Regions from separate parts of the Metabacillus sp. 22489 genome, predicted to be linked through region 1. Evidence: riboswitches for the same ligand, from Rfam matches in the RefSeq annotation. Region 1 holds a riboswitch; the other holds the start of a gene.
What was found. Region 1 has a riboswitch for glycine ahead of ACTJJ9_RS16350 (amino acid permease). Riboswitches for the same ligand answer to the same signal wherever they lie in the genome.
Positions count from the first base shown of each region.

Region 2: linked by a shared signal. The riboswitch ahead of gcvT (glycine cleavage system aminomethyltransferase GcvT) and the one ahead of ACTJJ9_RS16350 (amino acid permease) in region 1 are both predicted to bind glycine.

Region 1 covers NZ_JBQENT010000029.1:3,122-18,591, forward strand. Annotated here, with positions in the region: gene ACTJJ9_RS16320 (SMI1/KNR4 family protein) at 48-638, shown strand; gene ACTJJ9_RS16325 (hypothetical protein) at 803-1,381, shown strand; gene ACTJJ9_RS16330 (hypothetical protein) at 1,598-2,089, opposite strand; gene ACTJJ9_RS16335 (hypothetical protein) at 2,255-2,449, shown strand; gene ACTJJ9_RS16340 (hypothetical protein) at 2,555-2,740, shown strand; gene ACTJJ9_RS16345 (hypothetical protein) at 2,848-3,672, shown strand; gene ACTJJ9_RS16350 (amino acid permease) at 4,289-5,632, opposite strand; glycine riboswitch at 5,788-5,865, opposite strand; gene ACTJJ9_RS16355 (hypothetical protein) at 6,028-7,287, opposite strand; gene ACTJJ9_RS16360 (DnaD domain protein) at 7,504-8,517, opposite strand; gene ACTJJ9_RS16365 (PD-(D/E)XK nuclease family protein) at 8,666-9,769, shown strand; gene ACTJJ9_RS16370 (DUF4261 domain-containing protein) at 9,899-10,633, opposite strand; partial or broken gene ACTJJ9_RS16375 (DUF4180 domain-containing protein) at 10,882-11,121, opposite strand; gene ACTJJ9_RS16380 (LysE family transporter) at 11,481-12,113, opposite strand; partial or broken gene ACTJJ9_RS16385 (hypothetical protein) at 12,806-13,206, opposite strand; partial or broken gene ACTJJ9_RS16390 (tetratricopeptide repeat protein) at 13,220-13,634, opposite strand; gene ACTJJ9_RS16395 (hypothetical protein) at 14,125-14,499, opposite strand; gene ACTJJ9_RS16400 (hypothetical protein) at 14,516-14,773, opposite strand.
Region 2 covers NZ_JBQENT010000052.1:8,324-23,793, forward strand. Annotated here, with positions in the region: gene thrS (threonine--tRNA ligase) at 1-1,024, shown strand, start outside; gene ACTJJ9_RS22520 (DinB family protein) at 1,100-1,618, shown strand; gene ACTJJ9_RS22525 (DUF3885 domain-containing protein) at 1,804-2,463, shown strand; gene ACTJJ9_RS22530 (nitroreductase family protein) at 2,710-3,330, shown strand; gene ACTJJ9_RS22535 (ring-cleaving dioxygenase) at 3,381-4,316, shown strand; gene ACTJJ9_RS22540 (flavin reductase family protein) at 4,339-4,947, shown strand; gene ACTJJ9_RS22545 (DUF4085 family protein) at 5,054-6,253, opposite strand; gene ACTJJ9_RS22550 (VOC family protein) at 6,267-6,680, opposite strand; gene ACTJJ9_RS22555 (GrpB family protein) at 7,333-7,860, shown strand; gene ACTJJ9_RS22560 (NUDIX domain-containing protein) at 7,872-8,330, shown strand; gene fosM (FosM family fosfomycin resistance protein) at 8,374-8,796, shown strand; gene ACTJJ9_RS22570 (GNAT family N-acetyltransferase) at 8,822-9,271, shown strand; gene ACTJJ9_RS22575 (GrpB family protein) at 9,433-9,942, shown strand; glycine riboswitch at 10,157-10,259, shown strand; glycine riboswitch at 10,263-10,348, shown strand; gene gcvT (glycine cleavage system aminomethyltransferase GcvT) at 10,418-11,527, shown strand; gene gcvPA (aminomethyl-transferring glycine dehydrogenase subunit GcvPA) at 11,542-12,879, shown strand; gene gcvPB (aminomethyl-transferring glycine dehydrogenase subunit GcvPB) at 12,872-14,371, shown strand; gene ACTJJ9_RS22595 (iron-sulfur cluster biosynthesis family protein) at 14,362-14,664, shown strand; gene ACTJJ9_RS22600 (hypothetical protein) at 14,773-15,006, shown strand; gene ACTJJ9_RS22605 (DUF3891 family protein) at 15,032-15,470, shown strand, end outside.

The DNA of each region.
Region 1 (15,470 bases):
AGATAGCCTAACATAAAAATTTCACATTTTTATTTGGAGGAAGAAATATGGATTTAATAAACGATTTTTTAAAAGGCTTGAGATCAGCATTATCAACAGATGAACTCAAGGAACTAAATAAAGCGTGCGGTGCTACTAAAGAGGATATTGCTACACTAAGAGCAGAATATCCAAATTGCCCCGAATCACTTATCTGTCTACTTGAAAATATCGATGGTACATATTGGCGGAAATATGGAGATAACAAAATTGCCGTTTGTATTTTAGGCTCAGGTGTTGAAGAAGATACATATCCATATTATTTACTGTCTACACAGCAAATGCTTGAAAGTTCAAAAGAGGAAGAAGACATCTCCTATCTTTTAGACTATCAAGATGACGAGGAAGCTGTTGATCTTAAGATAAATCGGGAAGGACTTCTCCCAGGGAAATATCTTCATTTTTCAGACTGTATGAACAATGGCGGTTCGTCAAGACTCTATATTGATTTCAACCCTTCCGATAAAGGTGTATCCGGTCAAATCATTCGCTTTATCCACGACCCTGATGAATATGAAGTGGTTGCCGACAGCTTTGATGAGTATTTACAAAATTTGATTGATGGTGGTTTTATTTATTTGGAAAACGAGGAAGGGTAATTTCTGCACTTCAAGGTGAACGAAAGATGGTACGTGCTTTTGCCTTAGATTATTTATCTAAGGCTTATTTATTTAATTAAGCCGAAAAACAAATAGTAGATATCGAGGTGCGGGTTAGTAATACATATTGAAATGATTACAATAGGCAGTTAGGAGGAAGTACAATGGAAAATTCATTATTAATGAGAACAGATGCAACTTATACTTTAAACTTTTTGATTTACCTCCAAAATATTTACATCAATCAAAATTGTAATAAAGAAAAATTAAGATTTCCGTATTATCCATCTAAATTTGTTTTTAAGGAAGAATTTGAATTAGAATTTAAAGATTTATGGGATAACGTTTCACAAAGAATATCTGACCACCATCGTAACGATCAGAAAATCTTTTATGAAGAAAAGGATTTATTTTACCAAAGTTTATTCGTGGGTAATTCCAATAGTTTTAAGAATTTTAATGAAATTTATAAATCCTACAAAGTATGGTGGGATAGCTTTGTAGGCCATTTTGCCGTAGAAAGGTCTATTGATGAAAAAGTAGAAATGATTTATGTAGAATTGGCAAAATCACTAACGCAAAAGAAAATCGTACCTAAAAAAGAATTGAGTATTAGCTTAATTTATGATGAATGCCTTTTAGTTAATTCAGAGGTTTCTTCTTACTTTGCAGTCATCTCTATCAAAGATTTTTATATTAATTATCATGAGTTGGTTCCCAGATTACAAAAGTGTATTTTTTAAGCTAACGGGCGCGCTACAACAACAAGTAGTGACACAATTTTATTCAAATAAAAGTGCAAATACTTGAATATGCACAGTGAAATAAATTGTTGTAGTGATTATTAAAGCCTATCCTTTGATATGGAAGAGATGGGCTTTTACTGAACTTCTTAAAATAGCAATTTTAATAATACTGTATAGAGTATCTATGCTGCTTATCTTTGCTAATGATCTTTTCTATTTTACTCTTATAGGAATACCACCACTTTTTTCTATAATAAATGGATCATCCTTTTTACTTGGTTTAACCTCCAATCGATATTCATAAAAAATTTCATATCTACCTGCATCTAATTTTATAGATTTAATAGATGGATAAGTATGTTTTAATTTGATCTCTTGATTATTTGCTTGATTAATTTTGTTAAAATCCGAATAAACAACTTCATTATTATCTAAGTTAGTTATCCTTATATAGGGTGAAGTACTACCTGATAATTTTTCGATTTCCTTTACTAATGACACATTGGAATCAAATTCTAAAATATTACCTTTTTTCACTCGAACTGTAAGGTTAATTTTAACAGGTATACCTTCATCTACTTGAGTATTATTATTAGTTGTTTTTGGTAGTTCTACGACTCCATCATAAGTAGTTGCATCAACATTGTAGTTTACAATTCCAATTAATAAAAAACAGAGGAATAGTATCGAATATAAACCCTTCATTATGTATCCCTACTTTTTTAATTTATTTATCTTATGTTTTTACCCAAAGAGGTGCGTTAATTCAAAAACAATACTAAAGGTACCTTCAATCAATTATATTTATACAAGGAATTACTATAATTTGGTAAAATAAAAGAAAATTGTAGAGATTGGTGATTTAATCTTATGAAAGATTTTCTTATTAGAGCAGTTTCAGGGATTGTGATTTTGCTATTTCTTTTATATGTAGTTCCTATTTTTAACATTGATTGGCTTCAAGAGGGGAATCCGAACAGAATATTCTCTGTACCAATTGCCTTAGTTGGTGGCTGGCTGAGTTTGTATTTATATAAGGCAATTAAGAAAAATAATCGAATTTAGTCATATACAAACCATTTGCTTTATTAACATGGCAGAATTGTTCAATAAAAAATGAGCTTTAATCTATGTAAAAATAAGGTTTGCTAATTTAACGGAGGTGTTTCGATGGAAAATAACATAGTGAGATTGAAGAGAACAAACATTTTCTTGGTGACACTAGCAATAATCATTACGATTATAAATCATATTGTTAATCCATTTTTATTAAAAATCCAACCTGATACTCTAGGTACAGGCTTATCTTTCATTTTTTTGGCTTCTGCCTTCTTAAATCATCTAAGGTCAAATTAAAATGCTTTTCTTTGAACTAAAGTGGGAGGTTCTGAAGAAGAAGGAATTATATTTGCATTAGTTAACAAGGTAATATTTCAAAAAAATGTACAAGGAGTTGTGATTTAATGGATAGTAATTTTGGTAAATACGTTGTACCGCCTACACTCCAACGTTTAATTGACCTACAAAATGATCTTGGTGACACTGAGGACTTTTTTAAGGGGCTTGATTTTTACCTTTCTCTGGAGAACTTTAGATATTTTAACACACCAAGTGATGTCATTGTATTTGGTAACATTGGTGCGAATGGTATACACTATGGATTTCTGACTGATTATGGATCTGTCACTGAATTGGAGGTTGCACCTATTGTTTGCGTAAGTCCAATGGATTTTGACACTCCAATTCGTATCGTTGCTAGGAATTTACGTGAATTTTTAAGAGTTAATTTGACTGACAGTGCATTGTTCTATAATCATTTTTCAAGTGAGGAGAAATATTTAGAAACGAAAGAGCGATGGACCACAGAGGAGGCGAACTCCCCGTATCAACCAACTGAAAATGAAAAACAAGTTCGGGAAAGAGTCCAAAGGTTTTTGCTGGAGAATTTTCAGTTACCTCATATTGATAATCCGTATCGTTATGTTCAGGATGTCGGATTGGCACGTCAGAGAAATGTTTGCATCCAAACAATGGATGGACTGGGCGTCACTGAACCTCTCCTTCAACACGAAAAGCACAGCCCGTTCCCGCTCTATAAAGACACAGACCCTGATTTAAAGCTATTACAGGAATATATAAATTCAGCACCATTTGCCTCAAGACTTGCCTTATTCAGAGACCTTCAGCTTTATTATATCCTGCAAGACAACCACGAACTGTATAAGATCGTAATTGATACGATGAACAATATGGGACTTACTGATGAAGCAAGCCGATTAATGCAATGAACTTTAAAAGGTAATCGTACGAGGTATTAAGCCATTGGGAATTGAGGTGAAATAATGACAACTCTAATAATATTACTCATCATATTAATATCCATTTTAGTATTTAGAGGTGTACAGAACGGAAGTATACAAGCTACATTTAAAAAGTTTGTATTGGGTTTTGCTGTAACTATCGTATTTATTAATGTCATTATGTTTTTCATATTATAAATTACCTTGTGATTTTCTTCACTTAAACAAACAGATGCTATACTTCAACAAAGGGTTATCACGGCGATGGTAGTGAAGGTATATAGCCTCATATTTACTATGGATTAGTTCAAATGGGGAAAATGTAGAGTTAGTTACGGATAGCGGTGGCTATGTGAAATTAAAAAAAGCAAGATTCAGCAGAGCTATTTGAAATTTTAACAGGAAAAGCATTACTGAAATAATTTCATCTCTATATTATTCTCCAACGAACGGGTAGCTTTATTTCAATAAGTCTTCACCTTTTGATAACAGGTATCTACTATTGCTTTTATATTTTTACACACAAAAAAATAGCCCAATTCCTATGCGAATTGGACTTATTGTAATATTACTATTTATTTTTTATTTATCAACCAAACCCGTTTTACATTGATTTCCTTCTTAATGAATACATCACATACAACAAAACAAACCACAAAGGTGTGAGCAGCAACGCCGGACGTGTCTCACTAGCAAACAGCATAATAATCAAAATCACGCCAAATAGCGTTAAAACCGCATAATTTATAAATGGGGTAAAAGGTGCTTTAAATGTTGATTTTGCATGTAATTCCGGTCTCGTTTTCTTATATTTTATATGACAAATGAGAATAACACCCCACACCCAAATAAAGCAAATCGCGCTAATCGTTGATACGATTCCAAAGGCTTGCTCTGGAATAAGCTTGCTCAAAAGGGCTCCTACTGAAACGACAATTGTTGATACCAATAACGCGTTACCAGGAACATGATTTTTATTAAGCTTTTTAAAATTTTCTGGTGCTTGATCTGTCTTGCTTAAATTAAATAAAATTCGACTTGTTGAGAACAATCCGCTGTTACAGGCAGAAGCAGCTGACGTTAAAACAACGAAATTAATTATTCCCGCAGCAATTGGGATTCCAACTAAGCTGAATGTTTTTACAAACGGGCTTTCTGCTCCATTTAGCTCTGTCCATGGGTTAATACATAATAGGATGATGATCGACCCAATGTAGAAAAATAGGATTCGTAAAGGAATCTTATTAATTGCTGATGGAATATTTTTCTTTGGATTTGCTGTTTCTGCTGCCGTTACACCGACTAGCTCCACACCAACAAAGGCAAACAGCACCATTTGGAATGAAAGCAAGAAGCCCGAAATACCATTTGGAAAAATTCCGCCATGCTCCCAAAGGTTCTGAATCGTCACTGTCCCTGCATCAGTCTTAAATCCGATCACGAGTAAAACAACACCAACAGCAATGAGAAAGAGAATTGTGATGACCTTTATAAGCGCAAACCAAAACTCTAACTCTCCAAAAAGCTTTACCGTTAAAAGATTAAAGCCTAATAAAATCAATAAACAGATAATTGCAGGTATCCATTGGGGAACATCAAACCAATAGCGGACATACACACCAACGGCAATAATGTCTGCCATCGCGATCATGATCCAGCAAAACCAATACGTCCACCCTGTGACAAACGCTGCTCGAGGTCCAAGATAGTCTTCAGCAATATCTGTAAACGATTGATAGCCAGCTTTAGACAACAAAAGCTCTCCTAGTGCCCTCATAATGAAAAATACCGCGATCCCGATGATTAAATAAGCAAAGATAATCGATGGTCCAGCTAATTGTATCGCCTTACCCGAACCTAAGAATAAACCCGTACCAATCGTGCCTCCAATTGCTATGAGCTGCACATGGCGATTCGCTAAATCCCTCTTTAATTCTTGTTGTGCCAAATCTAACTCCTCCTTAAAACCAGCCAAGCCCATTTCTTAAAAAATGAGCAAAAAACCCCTCAAAAAAAGAGATCGGAAGTCCTCCAAATCTCTTGGTCATAAGAATACTAAATAATATTTGTTATGCTAACTTAGCCAAATAACAAATAGAAATTCGATACTCTTCTGTCCTTTCGCCTGAGATAGTGAACCCTTCGGCGCCGCAAAACTGCGGTCTCTCCAGAAGCTGCTCCTGCTATAGTTTTATCCATAGCATTCATAGCTGGTAATTATTTCGTTTTATTTGCAGTAAAACTATTTTCAAATAATTTATAATTTTAATCCTACATACATCGCTTGTCAAGAAGAAGGGAATGGCTCTCTTGCACCATATTGGAAAATTAACATTACCTCTCCTATCTGACCTCAACTAACAACGCCTGAAATAGCTCATTTTTCTTTTCACCAAGCTGAAGATATGGCTGCCAGTTCATTTTATAGGAATGCGTGAGAGATATCGGTTCTTCTCGTCCTGAAGTGGTTCCTTGAGATGCTTCTTCCTTCCAAGAGCATACTCCTGCAACAACATGTCCATCATGGATATGAAATGCCTCATCGACGGGATTTTGTCTTTTTGGTTGCTGCCAGTATAAATGGTCATTTGTGATGAGAAGCGCGTAGCCTTTGACATCTGGTCTACCTTGAACCACTCGTTCCAACTTCCCAATGTCGTTTATGTAATCATACCGGGAAATATCCTGTGCACCTTGTTTCTTTAAATGCATTTCGCTATCTCCATAGATTGTTTGCAGAAGTGCTGTTTTATACCTCACTTCAATCGCCATCACTTTCGTGTCCTTTACCGCCCATAAATCAATTTTGTCCTTACCAATTTCGCGGTTTATTTGAACATTGTAGCCAATCTCATGCAAATGATTTGCTATTTTTTCAATTAAGTCTCTTTGAGAGAGCGGGATCTCTCCCTTTGTAGAGAACGATTGAAACCATGATGGATACTCAAGCTTTGCCTTATGATGAGAATCCTGTTTATATACCTGAAGCATCAGGCCGCGAAATTCACCTTTACTACTGTTGTCAAGAAGGCTGTAAGTCTCCCAGTTCATTACATACCTTCCTTTAAGATGAATAGGTTTTTCCCTGCCCTTCATTGTCCCTTTTCCTGTCTCCTCAGCCCAAAACAGACCACCGTTAACCGTCATTCCCTCATGAATGCGAAAATTCCGATCAACTGTCGTAATTTCTTGCGTAGGCATTGCATAATAGGACTTGTCGTTTGTAAGAAAAATGAGAACCCCTTCATCTGCAACACCAGCAGCGATCATTTCCTCTAACCGTTGCACATCCTTTAACACATCATATCTCCCATTATCCTGTGCTCCCTGGTTATTTAATGCAAATTCCTCATCATTAATTGTGCAATTATAGGAAAGTGTTTTATATTTTAGCTCGATCGCATATTTGCGACCTTGATAAACACATAAAATATCCAAATACACCTTTCTGTCCGCCCCAAACACTTTTGTTTCTAGGCGAATTTGACTCTCTGGATAATGCTCGCGAATTTCCCATGCTAATGATTGCTGAAAATCAGCCTCCGCATGAAAAATTGGCCTCTTTTTTGACAGTGAATCTAGTACTTTTTTTAAATTTAACATGTCTATTTCCCCCTCATAAGCAACAAAAGAAACCTCGTATTTCTGTTTATGGAATTTGCAAGGCTCCAAGCAAAATGCATAAACAATCTAATTCTATAAAAATAAATTTAATTTATACATTCTGCCAGAATTATAGGACTATTTTATCACTAGTATTCCTAGCATTATAGATGAACTTAAAAAGTCTTTCCTCACACTTTAGAAAAAAGGGCATACTTATTCCTCTTCACCAGCTGTAATATCAAGCACAAATCCACTTGGAACATCTCTTCCCGCAGAAAAGGATTCACTTGTTTGACGATGCTGTTGATAATCATATGCTTCAATTTCATCAACAGTCAGCAACGACTCATTCTCCCAGTTCCTAAGGATCCCAGCAACATAGTTCAGCCTTCGCTTATTATTAGCACAGGCTATTTCCATCGCCTTTAAAATCACATTTTTAGGCTGTAAAAAGCTAGAATTAGTTAACCACAACAACAACCGCTCTTTTGCATTTAGGTTTGAAAAACCAAAACCATTATTGTCCCAAAACTCAATAATTTCCTTCACATCATCTGTTTGTTCGGTATGTCCTTGAACCACTACGCTTGGAGTGGTATCTAAATCCTGCTCCTCCTCTATAGTTGGGGCAGGTGCTTTTTGTTTTTCTTTTTTTTGTTGTTTTTCTTTTTTATTTTCTTTTTGTTTTTCTTTTTCCCCACGTATCGTAAAATGCTGCAAAGAAGCCTCATCAGTCTCTTCACATTCTGACGCTCCAAAGATATTTTCTTCATTTTGGTTGTCCTCATCGTTATGAGATTCTTCAGGCTCACAAAACGATTCATAGAGATGGCGAACTTCTTCTTTTTCTATTGATTCTGCCACATATTGAATAAGCGAGGTATCCTTAACATCCTTTAATTCCTTCATGATGCACTCCATCACAGCCTTCCCGCATTTATGTAGGTTTTCTTTGCCCCAGTTTTTAATTGCCAGCTCTCTTGTTTCAGGATTGTAGCGAATGAGCTTGTGATGATGAATGAATCGTTCCATTAACAGTTGAACACTATCAATTGAGTATCCTAATTCAAACGCAATTTGTTTTTTCGTTATCTGATAAATACCAGTTTGTGTTGTACGTGGACCTGTTAGGAGATAAAGATAGAAATACTTATCCTCAGGAGTCATTTCTTCTAATACGATCGGATTGTCCCAAAAACTTGTCCATACCATACGATATTTTGCCATTTTCATCACTACCCTTTCTTCATAGAAATGTTATCTCATATGTTATATAGTGAGAAATGAAGAAAAAGGAGCGTTAAAACAGGGACATTTTTTCATTTTTTAAAAATTGAAACAGAAGAATCGTCCATATTTATAGGGGGAGTAATGAATGAACACATTTGATGCATTAAATATTTTTTATCGAGAGGATACGATTTCAGACTTTCTTGTGACTTGTTTCAAGGATTCACCTCCGTTTACAACTCGGTTCTTACATGAAGCTGGAATCAAGCTTGAAGAGGGTTTTTCCTTTGATGTAAAAACACGTGTAGGACTAGGTAAAACGATCGGAACTCCTGATATTGTTATCCGCGCTTCTTCTGGTGATAGAATGAAGCTAATCATAATCGAAAATAAAATGGGTGCAGCTGAAGGACATGAACAAACAAACCGTTATGAGTCTTCGGAGGCAAGAGCCCGGATTGCCAAAAGATATAAAATGCCCTTAGAGAAAATCGAATTTCATTTTATTTTCTTAGCATTGGATACAACAGCCCAACCAAAAAACTCTCAATTTATCTTTTTAAACTATCAAATTTTCTTAAAGGACAGCTGGCATGTAAATGATGAAAAGCTTCGTTTACTATTTAATGATTTTCAAGAGAAGCTAGCAATCTTCTATCGTCCAATCGAAAAGCCGCTCGAAAGCTTAGAAACAAATCTAAAAATGGACGGAATGCAGCGTAAAATATGCTGGCAGGCCATTTTATATGATGCCTTTTCTGCTAATAAGGATCTCCTTTTAAGATGGGGTGAAGTCGGAGGAGCAGGTCGAAATAACTTCCTGTTTTTAATTACGAAAACAAATTGGACAAGCAATGAATCATTCCATGAGGCAGGGCTATCCAAAACCTTTAATGTCCATATCGACACCTATATCAATATGCTAGACAACCGAAATAATAGCGTAAACGAAATCGGAATTCGTTTTGAAACATACCCTTACGTACCGCATAAAAAAATCCAAAACCACTCTGAATATCAGAGGTTTTTAGATAATAAGACTGAATTTGGTGAGAGGCTGTATGAGCTTGCTAAAAAGAAAGGAATCTCTGTTAAACGGAAAAATAGCAAATTACTTGTTTTGGCTATTCCGATTCACGGGGAAACCATTGGTGATACGGTACAGCACATGAAAACACAGGTGGAGGCGATTGAAGCTTGTGTTGATCAGGTGATTGGAGAAATGATGGGAGAGAATTTAATAAAATAAGAAAATCAGGGACAGTCCCCACTTCCAAGTCCCACTTCCAAAATGGGGACTGTCCCTTCATATTCTGGATTTCTTAATAATGGAGCATCATTATTGAGTTTTAGCTCCTCAATGGAAAATAATAAACTATTAGTCTTTTTTCACCAAAGCCCAAATGCCATACTTATTATGGAATAAGTCGTCCTCTGGGAAATGTCTACATGATGTTTGTCGCAAAATAAAACTTGGGCTGTTCTCATCAATGCTGAATGTTGAACCATCTATTAAATTTGGATTTTCTATAAGACTATACAAACAAAAAATCTGCATTAGTTCCTGTGCATAGGATGGAGATACTTGATTTTTAAAAGCAATAACATCCGGTAGCCCGAAACAGTGCATACCACATGAGTAATAAAAATCTGTATCTTCAACTACACTTACAAAGCACTCGAATAATTCCACCATGTCGTTTGCATTATTTACTTTAGACCATTTTTCTATCGTATTAGCCACTCCTGAAGATTCAACCTTAACACCAAGTCCACCAGCCTTTAATAGAGCATAGGCAACTTCTACAATTTTTGTTATCTGGTGAAACGAACCGCCTTCTCCAATTAAGTATATCGTTAAGGAATGTTTCTTTAATGTACTAAGTTCCTTTTTTGAAAAAGTTCCGTTTCCTGCTATTTCGAAAGCTTCTGCTAATTGTTCATTATAACCATCCAGCTCCACTTCAAAAAAACTATCTGTATCTTCCTTAAGCTTGCTTATGTAATTTCCTGCCAATATAAACCCATCACTTTTTCTAGCGACCGCTTCAATTAATTCACTTCTATCCTTCCATAATCCAGGGATACATAAAACTATTTTTTCATCGTTCACTCATGCTCTTCCTTTTCCCATTTATTTAGATCCCACCCTTTCTAAAGAACATAATTATATATATCTAGAATTGTACTTAGTTAATGGAGTGTTAGTTGAACAAGAATAGTGGAGGCTCTTTAAATAGAGTTTCCTTTCATTTTCTCTAATATTTATATAACGGTAATTGACTTGGTTCGAGAAATGAAAGGTAGCTATGAGAGTAATAATGGAAACGATATATTTTTCTATCCAGATGAAAAGCAGGCAATTGAAAAATTAGGTTTAGTGTTGATAAACTTTTGTAAGATTTCCCCTGCAAGCTTCGTGCTCAACTGGAAAAAATCCTCACTTATTGCCGATTTATTCAAAATGATTCGGTTACAGCCAGTTTCATACGCTACTGTCGCCATAAAATCCAATGCCGACTGAACATCTTTTATTAGTATCTCACTACTGCTTATAACAGCAATTTCAATATTATTCTGATTAACGGTTTTTATTTGCATAATAGTCCTCCACTTTGGGAATTAGTTTGTAGTACAAATCATTAATTTCTTGATTTTAGTTTGATTTTCTGGGACCTTTTGTTGAACAAACCTGCTTTCGTTTTACACATTGAATTTCGACAGTCGTAAACTGTTACCTACATATAATTAATATCATGATTGTAAAAAAATGTCATTTATCCCCTTACTCAATGTAATACCTTTGGAATGCGGAATGTGTTGCACGCATTTTTGTTGAACAATATAAAAGACAAAAGACAGATGCCTTAACACCTGTCTTTTGTCTTTTTATAGAAAATATGTATTTACTTTTCTCCTATTAGAATGGAACTGCACCACTTATTTTTTCTTTAGGTAAATCACAAAAATGCTTGAATCCCTATGTAAAATTCATATAAAAAGTAGAACCCGAATCCAAATAATAAGATTCCAGCAAGGATAGATGTCATTTTGATCATATGACGGTTCATGATTTTTCTCGTGATGGAAACGATTGTTAACAAACCAATATCATGTAATAAAATACCAGTAATAATCCCCATTGCGACAATGATGAAACTGCTAGATTCGCTGCCTGCATATGAATTTGATAAAACCGTTCCAAACACGGAAATCCAAAAAACTAAATTTCCCGGAGAAACAGCGACAAGCAAGCCATTACGATATGTTTTAAAAAGTGATTTATTGACTCTTTCTCCTGCTATCGCAATATCCTTATCCGCATTTTTTATAGAATCATAGGCAAGAAAAAATAAAAAGATAGCTCCGACAATCCATAATGGCATTTGTATATAGGGAATTGCCAATATATTGGCTAAACCAAAATACAGGGCAAAGATTAGAATCAAATCGATTGTCATTCCACCAAACCCTACTGCCCACCCATGCATAAAACCATTTTTCAAACCTTGTTTCGTCATCTCAATTGTAATGGCTCCGATTGGCATTGCAATAGCCAGACCTACCATTACATAAGCAAAATATAAACTCACTTAAACACTTCTTTCAACTTATAAGATTACTTCTTACGTCCGTTTATATGAATTATTATACATGGTATTTAATAAAAATTAAATGTGATTTATTTAGCATGGTATTTAATAAAAATTAAATGTGATTTATTTAGCATGGTATACAGTTTAAGATTTAAGAGTTGTACAACTTTTTCAAGCAACAATTTTATAATACAATGACAATCATTCCATCTCGCATGCTAACTTAGCATTCTCGTTGCTTCTTTATAGTATTTTCAAGTCTGTCTACAACCATCATGAGCTCTCAAATCTCAAACAAATCATTTTCGTATTGTCTCACGCAAATATTAGCCGATTTAATCTAAACCTAAGTAAAAAACCTTGAAAGGCATTAAGCCAATCAAGGACTAATAACTACTCAACAATTACAGAATCAAATGTAACTTCATCACTTGGAAAATCATCTGGGAATGCGTTGCATACTAATTCTTTCATAATTATTCATCATCATCAGTAAAAACTATTCCTGCATCAATAGTATCCTCATGTAACAAACTTCTAATTTAATTTTCATAACCCAAACCAAAAAACGCTCAAAAGTATTTGAGTACTCTTGATAAGCATTTGGCGATAATACAAGTCAGTAAAGAGCATTTTTATCCATGAAAATTTATTTATAACCTTATAATCGTAAATTATTGGGTTATTATTTATCCTTTAAAAAATTTTAGATACTTTCTATTTTTGCACTAAAGCATCTACCTCTTGATTTCTTATTAGCAGTATCCAAATAATCTCTAGCTTTAGATAAATCTCCTAATTCATAAGCTACTTTACCAGCCCATAATTCTCGTTCCAGTATCTCCTCTTTCAGGATCTGCAACAAATATTTTATCTACCCATTTTTTCATCCGTTCAACATCATTTAATAAATTGAAATATCTAATATCAAAAAGCTCTCGTCATAAATCACTTTATCATTTGGAAGTTCTCCCCATGCTTGCTCCAGTAAAAGAACAGACTCTTCTAAATTCCCTTTATCAAACTCTTCATTACTTTTATCCATTAACTCTTGTATATAGGCACCTTTTTCACCTGTTACATAAGCCATTATAAGCTACCTCCTAAATCTCATCTTTAATCACCTCAAAATATTTAACATCTTCACTATCAAAAATCGAATACCCTTCAAGAATATATGCCCTTAACAAATACTCTTTAGCTCTCATAGCATCTCTTAATTCATATAAACTTTCACCGAGACGCAACATAATAAACGGGTTTTCTATCCCATCAGGACAATTTATTGCATTAAATAAAAACTCTTTAGCAGCATTAAAATCTTTATTCATATAACACGTATCACCTAATGCTGTATAAATCCATGTACTCGATGCCCAATTTTTTTTAGGTTCCGGAACTAAATCTAAAGCTTTCAAGTATATTTTTATTGCATTCTCATAATCAGATAGTTCAACAAATTCATCACCTTTAGAACATAAACCTGTTATTAATATAAATCTCATCTTGTAATTCCAATATAACTACCCCCAATTATCCGATGGAATACAGTCCATCCATCAATAACATTCAGAACAAATTTTAATATAATGTTCAAAAAAATAATTATCGGTTCAAGCATCAAATCTCTACTTTTTTAGAACTTTATAAAATTGCTATAAAAATAGATATTACTTAAAAGAATCTTAGTGTAAAAATAATCAAATACTTCCTACATATAATTAATATCATTATTATAAAGAAAAAAGGTAGTTGGAAGTTCGATTGAATTGAACTTTCAACTACCTAATTTTGTTTGGGATTTTTCCAATGTACTATCAATTTATCAGAGTCATCTCATCGCTGAAAAATTATATATCTACTTTATAGGCTCAGATCATACAGTCAATAAAAGTTTTTACTATATAAGCGACCCTCGATATCAAAAACCTAAAAACCCCAACGTTATCATAACTTTTGAGATTTCCTTTAGTAATCGTAAACTTGCTTTTCAGACTTATTCATTATTTTATAATGTTTTTAAATATTCTATTTCTTCATCTGTCCATTTTTTATGAATCAACTCACAAATTTGATCGGAGAGAGAAAAAATCTCTTTCCACTCTGAACTTTTTTTTATAGAAAGACTGTTCCATACTTTCATTTGGTCTATTAAAAAGTATACACTTTGTAATTTTTTACTTTTCCCTAAAATTTCCTCGTCTATAATTCCTTCACTCCTTAGTCTGTCAAGGGTAAATTCACTTAAATAAGCTGGCGCTTCCATTGCAAACTCTTCAAGAAGATAATACTCAATTAACTCATCTGATAATGTTAAAACATTAGAGTTCGAATGTTTTAAGGTCTCTAAAAATAGTTCAAATGATTCTCCAATTGTTATCACAATTTACTCCCCTTCTTCAATCAATTTGTATTGCAGTACCTTTATCATCAACAGTAGGAACGTAACCATCCTCGATTTTATATACCTTTACTTTTTTAGTTTTCCCATTTGAAAATCCATAGTATGAACCTTTATGGACTCCTCCACCACCATGATAGAACACACTTCCATCTGGATTAGTAAACTTCCAACCAGAACCGTTTCTTCCGTAAATTCCTTCTACCCAATTTGGACCTAAAGTTGACTTAATTTCACTTTTAGTACTTCCATACAATCTTTCAGGATTTGCAATAATATCATCAAATGACGTAGGTTTCCATTGAACATTTCCATTCCCATACTTATCTTTAAAATAATTATTCCAGTCTTGTCCAAATACTGGATTCTCTGCTCCAGAATCTATTTTAGCTCCGCTGACTGATTTATTATTACCATTCCCCTTATTCCCAACACCATTCCCCTCAACACCCTTAACCTTCTCCTTAATCTTCGGTATATCCTTCTTCGGAACAGTAATCGTTTTAGGAGGTACACTCGTATTAATATTAACTCTACCACCTCTAAAACCTGAAAAACTACTAAATACTCCACTTACGATAATCGAGTATTTCGTAACGTCTGAGATTTTCTCTCCTGTCCAGTAGATATCCCTTCCTTTGCTGCTTCGATTTGTTCGAGGTTAATATCGACGGTTTGAGGGCTTTTGTTACATCTTGACCAAGTATTTCATAGAAGCCTATTCATGTTATTTTAACTCTACTACTACTTACTAATCACGTTTTCTAATCGTTTCATATCTCTTCCGTTTTGCGCATGTAAAAAAGCTCATTCCTACTCATGTTATAAGTAGGAATGAGCTCTTGAAAGTTTTATTTTGTCCCTCCAAAAGTGCTTATTTGTTGATTTTACTAAATAATCCTAGAGCAAGAGGTAACCCTGTTTACTTTTGGTTGAAATTCCGTGCTAGTTGA
Region 2 (15,470 bases), on a different contig from region 1:
TATGATGAATCAACAAATGTGGGAGCAATCAGGTCATTGGGATCATTACCATGAGAATATGTATTTTTCTGAAGTCGATCAGACAAGATTTGCTATGAAACCAATGAATTGCCCAGGACATATGCTTATCTTTAAAAATAATTTATACTCATACCGCGATCTTCCGATACGAATGGCTGAATTCGGTCAGGTGCATCGTCATGAATACAGTGGCGCATTAAATGGTCTGTTTCGAGTACGGACATTTTGTCAGGATGATGCCCATATTTTCGTTAGAGAGGACCAAATTGAAAGTGAAATTAAGCAAGTGTTTCATTTAATTGATGAGGTATATCGTACATTCGGTTTTGATTATTCCATCGAGCTTTCGACTCGACCAGAGAAATCATTAGGCGATGAAAAGCTTTGGGAATTATCAGAAGGAGCTTTAAAAAATGTGCTAAATGAATTAGGTGTTCAATACCAAGTAAATGAAGGAGACGGGGCATTTTATGGACCAAAAATTGATTTTCACATAAAGGATGCATTAAAAAGAAGTCATCAATGTGGAACAATTCAACTAGATTTTCAAATGCCAGAAAAATTTGATTTATCCTATATTAATCAAGACAATGAAAGGGTTCGCCCTGTTGTTATCCACCGGGCAATCTTTGGTTCAATAGACCGTTTCTTTGGAATTTTAATCGAGCATTTTGCAGGGGCATTTCCAGTATGGCTAGCACCAGTACAAGTTCAAATCATCCCTGTCTCATACGTTCACTTAGATGATTGTCTGAAGCTTCAGGCTGAATTAAAGCAATCCGGAATAAGAGTAAGCATCAACAGCAGCGATGAAAAGCTCGGCTACAAAATACGAGAAGCACAAATGCAAAAAATACCATATATGATTGTACTTGGTGACAAAGAGGTCGAACAAAAATCAGTAAATATACGAAAATATGGGGAACACCAATCTGAAAATATGGCAATTGAAGACTTCAAAATGAAAATAATTGATGAAATTAACCAACGTCAAATTAACTAAAAATTGGGGACTGTCCCCAATAACTTTGTTACGATAGATAACAAATGAATAGTCAGACAAGTAGGAGTGTGTAAAATGATTCATGATTTAATTGGAGAGTCTGAAATGGAGCCGATTGTTGGGATGCTTTTCTCAATGGTTAAAGAAAATTATTATCGTTTAAAATCAATTGTTGGTGAAATGTCTCAAGAAGAAATAGATTATAAAGGTCCTAATCAAGGCTACAACAGCATCGCCCAATTGTTAAAGCATTTAGCATATGTTGACCTAAATTGGGTTTATCGAATAAAGGGTCAGCCTATTCCACCTGATCTAGAAGATAAGTATGGACCAATGATAAATGAAAAAGGTGAATTGCCACAAGTAGCTAATTGTTCACTCGAAACATTAATCAACCAGTATGAAGAAGTAATCGAGATGTTAAAAACAGAATGCTACCGTTTAACTGACAAGGAATTAAACCAATTGGTTGAATACGAGAATGGCAAGGAAGCAACAATTCGGTGGGGGATTTGGCATATTGCCGATCATAGCAGATACCACCAGGCACATATTAATCAATTGCATAAATGGTTTTTTCAAGAGGAGAGATAATATTAAAGGCTTTGCTTCAAAATGGGGCAAGGCCTTTTTTTAATATTCACTATATTATAAGATAATAAACGTAACATATGGATTATTATGGTAAGGTTAATTGGTAGATTCGTATAATAATGAAAGAACATGGCGGAAATTTATTTAAACAAAAAATAGGCAAACATATATTTTGAGGTGTAATAATGCAAATAAACCGTTATATGGATAAAATATTTCCAAATTTAGAGCTTAAACCACCGTTATTTTATAGTTGGAAAATTGGAATTCGCTTTAAATTAGGTGTGAATTATAACCCTAATCATATTTATGAAAATTGCCCCTACTTGTTAGGGGTTTATAAAAGAGCGATTACTTTATTTAATGCGCTGCATTCAATAGATGATGATATGGTAATTGTTATCGATGTAGAAGCTTTTGCTGAAAATGAAACAGTTAAACGTAAATTAAACGTTTTATCTAAATTTGTAAAAGAGAAAAGCGTTTTATATCGGCTAACACAATATACACTCCCTTATCTTAATCATGAGGAAGATGATGATGGAGCGTATCCAATACGTAGGTTTTTGTTGAATTGCAAGCCTTCTGAAATTAGATATATTCCGATGATAAAAGCAATTTGCAATCAGGATATGGGGATCAAACCATCGCTCTATCATAGAGTGTATTTTATAAATAAAAGCAAAAATACGATATTTCATATTTATGATGATAGAGGCTGTGATTTATTAGCTGCCTCCACCGAAACAATTAGGGGGATATACAATCAATACAATGAGTGGATATTAGACTACGACAGAAATCAAATTGATAAAGTATTTAATGGAAACGACCATTTTAAATAATGGATTGGGAATAAAGATTATTTATATTCAAAGCCTTTCTTCTTATGAAGTAAGGCTCTTTGTGTTGGCTGAGCTTAAATACAGGAGAAAAAGTATGAATGTATTGACACTTACTAAATAAAGATGTATCATTATCTCATATTCGAGATAATTGAAATCGAGATAAAATTATTCTTCGCTTAATACAAACTGCAAAGATGAAATATCTTGCTTAAAACTATTTTTAAGTAATAAGGAAGTGTGACAATGACTGATTTTATCCAATTAGTACAAGATAGACGTTCAGCTAATAATTTTCTCCCCGATCAGCCAATTAAACGTGAGGAGCTAAATGAAATATTTGAACTGGTAAAGCTTGCACCATCTGCATTTAATCTTCAACATACGAATTATATCGCTGTAACTGATAAAGAGATTAAGGGGAAATTAAAGGATGCAGCAAATGGTCAATATAAGGTTTACAGCTCCTCAGCAGTTATTATCGTGTTAGGTGATAAGCAAACTTATCATCAAGCACCTGATATTTATGAAGGGTTAAAGATGTTAGGGATATTGAATGAGCAGGAATATCGGCATATGGTCGATGATACGATTTCTTTTTATGAATCAAGAGGAGAGGGTTTCCATCGTGATGAAGCGATTCGAAATGGATCCTTATCCGCTATGCTGTTTATGCTGGCCGCAAAGGAAAAAGGGTGGGATACATGTCCGATGATAGGCTTTGACTCCGAAGCGGTAAAACACATTTTACATATAGATGAACAACATGAAGTAGTCATGATGATTGCATTAGGTAAAGAAAAGGTTGATAGTAGAAGACCTCGTGGCTATCGTAAGCCAGTTAATGAATTTGTTACGTTTGTGTAGGAATAATAAACAAAGGCTTATAAGAGTAAAAAATGAAGGAGTAAACTTATATGAAAAAAACATTGGGTATACACCATATCACAGCAATTGTTGGTCATCCTCAAGAAAATGTAGACTTTTACGCAGGGATATTAGGCCTCCGATTAGTCAAGCAAACTGTAAACTTTGATGACCCTGGTACCTATCATTTATATTTTGGAAATGAGTCAGGGAAGCCAGGGACAATTATTACCTTTTTTCCTTGGGCTGGTGCACGCCAAGGTGTTATTGGAGATGGGCAGGTTGGGGTAACCTCCTACGTTGTTCCTGTAGGGGCAATGACATTTTGGGAAGCTAGATTAGAAAAATTTAAGATTCCATTTAGTAAAATTGACCGTTTTGGAGAGATATATTTAGAATTTGATGATCCACATGGTCTTCATTTAGAAATAGTCGAAAGGGAAGCAGGAGAAAAAAGCGACTGGACATTTGGTGAAGTGAGTGCAGATGTTGCGATCAAAGGCTTTGGTGGTGCAACTTTATTATCAAAACAACCAGAAAAAACAGCTGAATTGTTAGAAACGATTATGGGGCTTGAGAAGGTTGGAATTGAAGGTGACTTTGTCAGATACCGTTCAACTGCAAATATCGGAAATATAATCGATGTAAAATTAACGACAATTGGCAGTGGGCAAATGGGAGTCGGAACCGTTCATCATATTGCGTGGCGGGCAAATGATGATGATGACCAGCTCGATTGGAAAATGTATGTTGAAGGAAATGGATATCATGTAACCCCAGTTCAGGATCGGAACTATTTTAATGCGATATATTTTCGAGAGCATGGTGAAATCTTATTTGAAATTGCTACAGACCCACCAGGATTTGCCCATGATGAATCAGAAGAAACAATGGGAGAAAAATTGATGCTTCCGCCACAATATGAGCCACACCGTGAAGAGCTAAAACAAATGCTCCTCCCATTTGAAGTAAGAGAATTAGATTAATTACTAGAAAGGAGTTAAGCACATGCTTTCGATTGATCCGATGCAAAATAGCGAAAGAGAAAATTACAAGCTTTTAATAGGAAGCATCATTCCTAGGCCAATTGCCTTTGTTACATCGATGTCAAAGGAAGGGATATTAAATGGTGCTCCTTTCAGCTATTTTTCAATTGTCTCAGCAAATCCGCCAATGATTTCATTATCGATTCAGAGAAAAGAAGGGAAACAAAAGGATACGGCAAGAAATATATTTGCTACAAAAGAATTTGTTGTTCATATTGTCGATGACACAAATGTTGAAAAAGTAAATAAAACAGCAGCAATTCTACCACCGGAACAAAGTGAAATCGAGCTAGCAAACTTGACGCCAATTACTAGTAAGAAACTATCAATTCCAGGGGTTAAAGAAGCAAAAGTACGAATGGAATGTATTTTGGAGAATTCCCTGCAATTAGGAGGAAACGAAACACCTAGCTGTGATTTAATTATAGGCAGGATTGTTCAATATCATATCGATGAAGACATTTATGAACAAGGGCGAATTGATCCAATTGGCTTAAGTGCTATAAGCCGTTTAGCGGGAAATGATTACGCGAAAATTGGCGAGATCTTTACAATTGAAAGACCAAAGTGAAATAAAATCGACAAATGGAATTTTTGGTGTATCAAAGAGGCTATCTAAAAAGGTTAAACCCTTGGGGATAGCCTCTTATTTCATTAGTAGCATATTCCTTTTAGAATCAAGAATTAAGAAATGTGCGATATTTCTTGATATTTGGCTCTGTCAATATCCCTTCTTTATAAAAATGACTAGTATAGGCATGAAGCATCATTTCATTTTCTTCGGTAATCGTCATTTTCCATAATACTTGATTGATGATGTCTGCAAGTTCTTCGGCATTTGCATAAAGTGTATTCCATGCACGTACTTGCAATTCTAACTCATCACTAAAGATAGCTGCTTCGATTTTATCGGTGGGTACTTGTTCATTCAAATGCCCATATGGATCTTCATAAACGTCCGTGTAGATAAAATGAACAGGATTGTATTCGTCTAACTGATACACAAAGCTACTTTTCCCATTTGTAACTACGAATTCATTTTCTCTAAATTCAAGCTTCCCGTTTTCTAAATGTATATTTTCAGAAAATGACCTAATTTCACAAGTTAAATGAGGTGTTATCAACCAGTAGTGATGCTTTCGATTTAACTGTCCAACATATTCAGCAAACGATAGTTCATCTAAGGCTCCTTCATCACTCAATCTTGTATATGTTACCGGTCGATAATAATACTTAGCATCAAGATTCTTCATTTTGATCGTCCACTCCGCATCAGGACAATCAAATAATACTCGGAATGCAAATCCATCCTCTGTTTTCTTTAACTCATTGTATATAAGCCATTGCCCAACCTGAAGCGTTTCATCACTGACTTCGTCTAGAACATCCTGAAAAATGAAGTGAATTAGTGACTTCGATGAAAATCCACCATCCGTATTAATGTATAAATGAAGGGTATGATTCGTACGTTCAATTCTCTCGATCGTAGAATCATGCAAACTTTCTTCAAAAATATTTTGAACCTCAGCAGGTAAATACGTAACTGCTTCCTGTGTTTGTGCATTTGCAGCATCTAATATTTCTTCAAATTCCTTTTCCTTTGTTTGCATCCATTGTAAATAATCTTCACGTACCGTTTTTTGCAATGTTGGTTGATTTAATGTGCCGTTTTCTACGTACTGAATAAAACGACTTGGTAAGACGTCTAACAATTCCTCTTTTACATCTTCAAGTTCTTCTTTTAATTGCCCAATAAGATCCTCGCCTTCTTCCTTTGCATCTCTTAGGGCAGTTTCCCAATCCTGGTCAGTTTCATGAATAGGTAAAAGATTGTATTTTCTGTACGATTCTATAATTTCCTTTGATAAATTCCACATATTCTTGTTACTCCTATACATCATATTTCTCTTTAAAGCGAGGACTAAGTTCGCTCCAGACATCGAATTTATTACCGTCTATATCGTAAAAAACAAAATTTCTACCAGCATGTCCTCTGTTTTCAATTGCTCCAACTCGGACCTCATTTGTGATAAAGTCTCTATGTATTTCTTCTAAAGCAGCTAATCCGTTCACCTCAAATGTTAATGAAAACCATTCCTCACCATACATATCTATGAAATTAGAACATTGATTATTTTGTGATTTTACTAGAAAAAAGCTTTGATTTGCGAGGTTTAAAATCGCCTTGTCATCATCCTTATAGTTTAACCTTGCACCTAGTTTATTTACATACCATGCGGATGATAGCTCAACATTCGTTACAGGAATATAGGAAGTTCCTACTCTCATTAACCTTTCTTTCATTGTTAAACCCCCTTCCAAATTATATGCATTATATTATTCCTTGATTATCTAGCTTTTTCCTTCTTTTCATAAAACATCAAAATAATAGAGGGAAAACTAAAACTATGAAGTACATTAAAATTCAAAAAAGTGACATATTTTCATCATTGTCAAATCAAAATTCTTTAACTAGGAGCGTTATAATAGGTATATTCTCTTAAACTAGGTGAGAATCTTAACCCTTTGCACCATTCATATATATGACTTAAACAACATAGGAGGGATTATGGTGCTTGAATATATCTTAACAGGAGTTTTGTTGGTGCTTTCGATATCGCTTTTAATCTATGCAATAAAAAAGGAGAAATAGATTTATCTTTTTGCTAGAAACCGAATTTAGGTTTCTTTTTTTATGAATCGACTTAGAATCAATAAAATTAGAGAATTGTGTAAAGATAGAGGATTTAATGTTTACCTGTTGAATAGATGAGTAGTTCATTTAATATAAGTCTGAAGGAGAAAATGGGGAATATATAATTGAAGAAATAGACCTTGGTGGAACGAGTGATTAAAACAACTTGAATCTCCTTAAAAAAGCTAAATAGTAGTTAACATACATACAAAATTAATCCATTACCAATTAAGGAATAAAAAAGAAAGGGGATAGCACGCTTTGAGAAAAACGGAAATTCTTCCATGGACAAGTGAATGGGAAGTCTTATATGAAAAGGAAGCAGCCATTCTTCGTCCTTTACTTGAGAAGAATGTGCTTAATATTTATCATATTGGAAGTACAGCCATCCCTTCAGTTGGTTATGCCAAACCTATTATTGACCTACTAGTAGTAGTTTCACAGATTGAGAAAATAGATAGCTATAATGAGAAAATGGGCTCACTCGGTTATAAACCTAGAGGTGAAAATGGCATACCTGGGAGGAGATATTTTACAAAAGGGCTAAGTAATAGAACACATCATGTTCATATGTATCAAATCGGCCACGAAAATATTAGGAAGCATTTACTGTTTAAGGAATACCTGCTTCAGCATCCTAAAGATGCAAAGGCATATGGTGCTTTAAAATGTGATTTAGCACAAAAGTATCAGCATGACACACATCAATACCAGAAGGGAAAAGAAGAATTTGTAAATGAACTCGTTGCTAAGGCACTTAAGTGGAAGGGAAATAAAGACAGAGGGTAGGGAGAAATGAAATGGCTTACCATATAAGAGTACGTGCAGGTGCATTGATTATCGAAAACAATTCTATTCTATTAATTGAATTTCTCGATGCGAATGGCTTACATTATAATTTGCCAGCTGGTGGAGTTGAACCTAATGAAACAGTGAAAGAAGCTGTATGTAGAGAGGCACAGGAGGAAGCATCAATTGATGTTGAAGTAGGAGAATTAGCGTTTGCCTATGAATATGCACCACAGATAAATGCATATAAGTATGGTGAAACCCACCAGGTAGGCTTAATGTTTGAATGTAAATTAAAAGCTGGTTCTACACCGAAAATGCCTGAAAACCCCGATCAAAATCAAACAGATGTTAAATGGATTCCACTAGATGAATTGGAACATATCATTCTCTACCCAAATATAAAAGAGCATATTGTCCATTTCGTACATAATAAAAAAACAATTACGTTTATCGATGAGAATTTATAATAGAAATACTGTTAAAAGAAATAATCTGTATGGAGGGATAATTGTGTTCATAAAAGGACTTAATCATTTCTTATTTTCAGTTTCAGATTTAGAAAAATCAATAGAGTTTTACAAAACAGTCTTCAACGCAAAGTTATTAGTAAAAGGAAGAAGTACAGCATATTTTGATCTGAATGGTATTTGGCTTGCATTAAATGAAGAAAAGGATATTCCTCGAAAGGAAATGAATGAATCCTATACACATATAGCATTTTCCATAGATGAAGCAGATTTTGAGGAAGTTGCTAAGAGATTAAAAGACTTGCATGTAAACATTTTATCAGGACGTTCAAGAGATGAAAGAGATAAAAAGTCAATTTACTTTACGGATCCTGATGGTCATAAATTTGAATTTCATACAGGCACATTACAAGATAGATTAGCTTATTATAAGCAGGAAATGCCACATATGGAGTTTTTTGATTAATTTTACTTGGAAGGGCAAGTACAATATGAAAATTGACTATATTATTTATAACGGGATACCAGATTCGCTAAGGTTAACGAAGTTGTTGCGATTACATAAAGTTATCTTTGGCTCATCAGATGATTTACAAAAGAAAATGGAAGATAAGTCAAAGTTATTAGTCATTGTTGCACAAATTGATGAAGAAATTATCGGATATAAAATTGGCTATGAGCTAAAAGCTGATACTTTTTATAGCTGGTTAGGTGGAGTAGCTCCTAAGTACCAAAAACATGGAATTGGCACAAGATTAATGGAAATGCAGCATCAATGGATTAAAGAAAATGGCTACACTTATGTTCAAACGAAGACAATGAATAAATGGAGAAGCATGCTAATATTGAATATTAAAAATGGCTTTGATGTAATTGATACATATATTGATAAAAAGGGACTACGGAAAATAGTGTTGGAAAAAAGGTTAATAAATGAATAACTTATTTTATTCCAAATTTCATTTATGCACAATATAAGAAATTTAGCAAAAAAAAGTTACTTAAAAATAAAAAATGGATAATAGGTAATGAGTAAGTGAAAAATTAATAAGCATTTTCATTCATCTAAAAATTCTTTATATAGCTAAGAAGGAGCTAAGCTATGGAGCAAGTAATCATTAAAGACTACGACCCAAATTGGGCGATTCAATTTGAACAGGAAAAACAAAACATCCAAAGTATCCTCGCAAATGCCATCGTTGATATCGAGCATATAGGAAGTACTTCAATTATTGGCTTAGCAGCTAAACCTGTCTTAGATATTGCAGTTGCTGTAAATCATCTTGATAATACTGCTTATATGATCGAGCCACTAAAGAAATTACAATATGAATTTGTCGAGCATAACAATTTCCCTCATAGACGTTTTTTTCGTAAAGGACAATGGAGGGCAGGGACCCATCATTTACATGTTTACCAGATGGATAGTGAATCATGGCATGAGCAGCTATTGTTTCGCGATTATTTGAGAAAGCATTCAAATGTCCGGAAGGAATATGAAAGGATTAAGAGAGCTTTAGCTAATAAATATCGATTTAATCGAGTCGCATATACAGAGGCAAAAGCACCATTTATTCAACATGTGTTAGATAGGGCAAAAGAAGAACAATAATATCGTTGACGAGGCTACTCGCAGAAAATTTCATGGGAAATATATGCTCAACCTGAAAAATGTAACATGACATTTTAAAGAAAAATCATGTATTGTAAGTGACCTGAATAGAATAATGGAAAGAGAACTGAAAAATAATGTGTAGCATAATCTAACAGATTCATTGTATAGGAAAGCGGAGTCTTATACTTTAAACTTAATAAATATGAAGCGGATGATGATTATGGGAGAGAGCATAATAAATGCCGCCGAAGGAGCAAGCTCATAAAAACAGCCTTATGAGCAAATCTCTCAGGTAAAAGAACCATAATTGGACGTAGCTCTGGAGAGAGCATGATGAGGTTGACATGCCACCAAAGGGGACCTGTTGTTCAAACAGGGCAAACTTTCAGGTAAAAGGACAGAGAAGGTAGCGATTACTACCTTTTTCTGTCCTTTTTTGTATGGCTAGATAATAGTAGGAGGTGGATGGAAGATGAAAGAGCGAGCATTGAAACGAACACCACTTTATGATTTTTATAAACAATATGGTGAAAAAACAAAGGTTATAGATTTTGGTGGCTGGGCATTACCAGTACAGTTTTCTAGTATATTAGCTGAACATGAAGCAGTTCGAAATGAAGCAGGCTTATTTGATGTTTCACATATGGGGGAAATTCTTATCGAAGGAAAGGATGCTGAAAGCTTTTTGAATCGTTTGGTCACAAATGATGTAACAAAGCTTCAAATTAATCAAGCTCAATATACCGCAATGTGCGATCACGACGGTGGAACGATTGATGACTTATTAGTATATAGGTTAGCCAATCAAAAATATTTGCTCGTCGTTAACGCAGCTAATCTCGAAAAGGACTATACATGGCTTAAGGAGCATGCAAGCGGTGATATTACACTGCAAAATATTTCTGATGAGGTTGCGTTGCTTGCGATACAAGGACCTAAAGCAATAGGGATTTTACAAAAGGTAACTGAGTTGGATTTAATAAAGCTTGCACCTTTTCGCTTCGCACAATCTGTCACCATCGCAGGTATTTCAGATGTTCTCATTTCCCGTACCGGCTATACAGGTGAGGATGGCTTTGAACTTTATTTAGGTGCGAACAAGGCGAAAGCTCTTTGGGAGAAGCTTCTAGCAGTTGGTAAGGAGGAAGGGTTGAAGCCATGTGGACTTGGAGCACGTGATACGCTTCGCTTTGAGGCATGTCTTCCGTTATATGGAAGGGAGCTGTCAAATGAAATTACTCCTCTTGAAGCAGGAATTGGCTTTGCAGTTAAACTGAATAAAAATTGCCCATTCATTGGTAAAGAACCACTTTTGATTAAAAAGGGAAAACGAAAATTGGTCGGGATAGAAGTGACTGAAAGAGCAATTCCTCGTCATGGATATAAAGTGTATTCAGAAGATGGGGAAATTGGATTTATCACATCAGGGACATTTTCACCAACGCTAAAGAAAAATCTTGGTTTAGCCCTTATACCATCTGAATATGCAGAAGTGGGGACAAAGCTTAAAGTACAAATTCGCAACAAATTCCTCGATGCAATTGTTGTGAAAACCCCTTTTTATAAAAAGAGAAACGTTTGAAGGAGAGAGAATATATGGGAAATACGTACCGATATCTTCCTGATACGAAGCAGGATCAAGAAGAAATGCTTGCGTTTTTAAATGTTCAAACGATTGATGATTTATTTGCTGATATCCCACCTGAAATCCGTTTAAATGAACCGTTGGCTATTCCGAATGCTATCCCTGAACCACAGCTTGCTAAGAAAATGTATCAGCTTGCAGCTAAAAACAAACATGCAAATCATTATCCGATTTTTCTTGGTGCAGGAACGTATGATCATTATATTCCAAGTGTTGTGAACCATCTGATTTCCCGCTCCGAATTTTATACAGCCTATACTCCATACCAGCCAGAAATTAGCCAGGGGGAGCTACAGGCGATATTTGAATTTCAAACAATGGTTTGTGAATTAACAGGTATGGATGTTGCCAATTCCTCTATGTATGATGGATTTACCTCTCTTGCTGAAGCTGCATCACTTGCCGTTGCTACAACAAAGCGGCAAAAGGTTCTTGTTTCAAAGGCAGTTCACCCAGAATCTCTTTCAATAGTAAAAACAGTTGCAGCAGGACAAGAATATCTTGTTGAGGAAGTGAAGCTAAACAACGATGTAACGGATTTAGAGAATTTAACGAATCTAGCCGATTCGAATACAGCTGCGATTATGATTCAATATCCGAACTTTTTTGGTTCAATTGAGGATTTAACAAAAGTGAAGAAAATCGCAGAGGAGAATGGAGCGCTTTTCATCGTTAGTGCGAATCCTTTAGCATTGGCGGTTTTACAAGCACCAGGGAAGCTTGGAGCAGATATTGTTGTTGGAGATATGCAGCCGTTAGGGATTTCGATGTCCTTTGGTGGCCCACATTGTGGCTATTTTGCTGTAACGAAAAAGTTAATGCGGAAAATCCCAGGAAGAATTGTCGGGCAAACCGTCGATGATAAGGGAAAACGAGGATTTGTCCTAACGCTACAGGCACGGGAACAGCATATACGTCGTGACAAAGCCTCATCAAATATTTGTTCAAATCAAGCATTAAACGCTCTTGCTTCTGCTATTTGTATGAGTGCACTTGGAAAGTACGGGATTCGCCAAATGGCACAGTTAAACTTCGAAAAGGCGGATTACATGGCAAAACAGCTCATTGAAAAAGGTTTTCACATAAAGAATCAAGCACCATTCTTTAATGAATTTGTTGTAGAGCTTCCATTGTCAATTAAGGAGATTAACTCAAAACTTCTTAAGAAAGGTTTCATTGGTGGATATGATTTAGGAAGTAATCAAATGTTAATCGCTGTAACTGAACAAAGAACAAAGGAAGAAATCGATCAATTTATCAATGCATTGGAGGCAATTGCACATGGTTGATTACAACAGTCTTATTTTCGAAATAAGTCGCCAAGGTCGTGTTGGTGCAAGTCTGCCAGAAGGAGATGTTCCTAAGGTAGCTTTAGAAGAAAAGCTGCCAAAGCATTTGATACGAGACATACCTGCTGAGCTTCCTCAAGTGTCAGAGCTTCAGCTTGTTCGCCATTATACTGCTCTTTCGCGAAAAAACCACGGGATTGATACAGGCTTTTATCCACTTGGGTCATGTACGATGAAATACAATCCTAAAATAAATGAGGATATCGCAAGACTCGAGGGCTTCTCGCGAATTCATCCATACCAATCTGAAGAAACTGTTCAAGGTGCTCTAGAGCTTATGTATGAATTACAGGAGGATTTAGCTGTTATTACAGGAATGGATGCTGTAACATTACAGCCTTCTGCAGGTGCACAAGGGGAATGGACTGGGTTAATGATGGTAAAGGCCTATTTTGCAGAGAAGGGAGAAAAAAGAACAAAGGTCCTTGTTCCGGATTCGGCACATGGAACAAACCCCGCAAGTGCTACAGTTGCAGGCTTTCAAACGATCACAATTCCATCGAATGAAAATGGATTAGTTGATTTAACTGAATTAAAAAAGCATGTTGATAGGGAAACGGCAGCATTAATGTTAACAAATCCTAATACGTTAGGCTTATTTGAAAAAGAAATTCGCGAAATTGCTGCAATTGTCCATGATGTCGGCGGACTGCTTTATTACGATGGCGCAAATGCGAATGCAATTTTAGGAAAAACAACACCAGGGATTATGGGCTTTGACATCGTTCATTTAAATCTTCATAAAACCTTTACAACACCTCATGGCGGCGGTGGTCCAGGAGCAGGACCTGTTGGAGTGAAAACGAAGCTGATCCCGTTTTTACCAGTGCCACGAATCGAAAAAGCAGGGGATAAGCTGACATTGAATGATAATCATCCGTTATCAATCGGAAGAGTGAAGGGCTATTATGGAAATTTCGGTATTCTTGTACGTGCTTACACTTATATTCGGACAATGGGACATGAAGGACTTCGTCACGTTTCTGAAAGTGCTGTCTTACATGCTAATTATCTTCAGAAAAAGCTTGTACCATATTTTGATTCGCCATATTCCGAGATATGTAAGCATGAATTTGTTTTATCAGGAAGTAAGCAGAAGAAGCTTGGCGTAAGGACGTTAGATATGGCGAAACGACTGCTTGATTTTGGATACCACCCACCAACGATCTATTTTCCTCTAAATGTAGAGGAATGTTTGATGATTGAGCCGACAGAAACAGAATCGAAGGAAACGTTAGATGCTTTTGCCGAAGCAATGATTCAAATTGCGAAAGAAGTAGAAGAAAATCCGGACATTGTTTTAAATGCCCCTAATACTACCTCGATCGGTCGCTTAGATGAGGTTCAAGCTGCCAGGAAGCCGATTGTCCGTTATAAAAAGGACATTGAACAACCTTTATCAGTGAAAGTAGGTGGTATAGATTGTTCATAACATTTAGTAAAGAAGCAGTGGAACGATTAAAATCTGTAGAACTAGAAAAGGGGAAATTCCCACGTATTGATGCAACGATGGGTGGAGGCTGTGGATTATCAGTGAAATTTTCCCTCATTTTTGATGAGGCGAGAAGAAATGACTTATTGTTTGAGGTAGCAGGCATTAAAATTCGTATCGATCATTTCACAAAGCGGTATTTACAAGACGATATTTATATTGATTATACAGATGAACATCGTTTTGTTATTGCGGAAAGCTATGATTCAGGGGCATGCTCACTAGAAATTTAATAATGGTTGCTTTGCTTCTTTTTTAGAGGCAAGGCTTTTTATTTTAAAAAGGTATATTTTGGTTATTGGAGAATATTACAATATAGATTTGTAGAACAGGAGGATAAAGTGAAATATTTCTTAATTGTTTTTGCTACCTTTATATTAGCTGTTTCGTTATTTTCGTTATTTAATCAAGCGTATGATAAGTATTTAATTCCGTTAAACCAAATAGCATCTACACTTTTATTAGTAATTTTAGGAATACGATTATTAAAAAATAAGGAAAGAACGATCGGAATTATCGTGCTGGCCACTTCTGCTTTTTGCGCAGCTACCTATATAGCGAAAATTATTTTTTAAGAGTGTGAACATTGGAGGTGATATCATGATTGTCCGTGAAACAATAAGCTCTTTTCATATGACAGCCCAGCATGATCATGCATTGATGTCAGAGGAAATTGCAAGACACTTTTCTGAAGATTTATTTTTAAGTAACGATTATCGGGATGAGGCCTATATTGCTATAAGAGAGCATGATCGAGCATGGATTTGTCTAGATCAAACACCGATATGGAATGATCAGAAGCATGTCCCATATTCGTTTATGGATTACCCTTTATCACCTAAGCTTGTAATGTATACAAAAGGGATTGATGAGGTGGAGATGATCAACCAATATGCCGGTTTACTGTGTAGTATTCATTTTTCCTCCTTTGTTGATATTCGTGATTCTCGTCAACAGGAATGCATACAGTTTATCGAGCATGAGAGAAATAGACAGGAGAGATTAAACAAGCAATTAAATTATCCCAATAAGGAAGCAG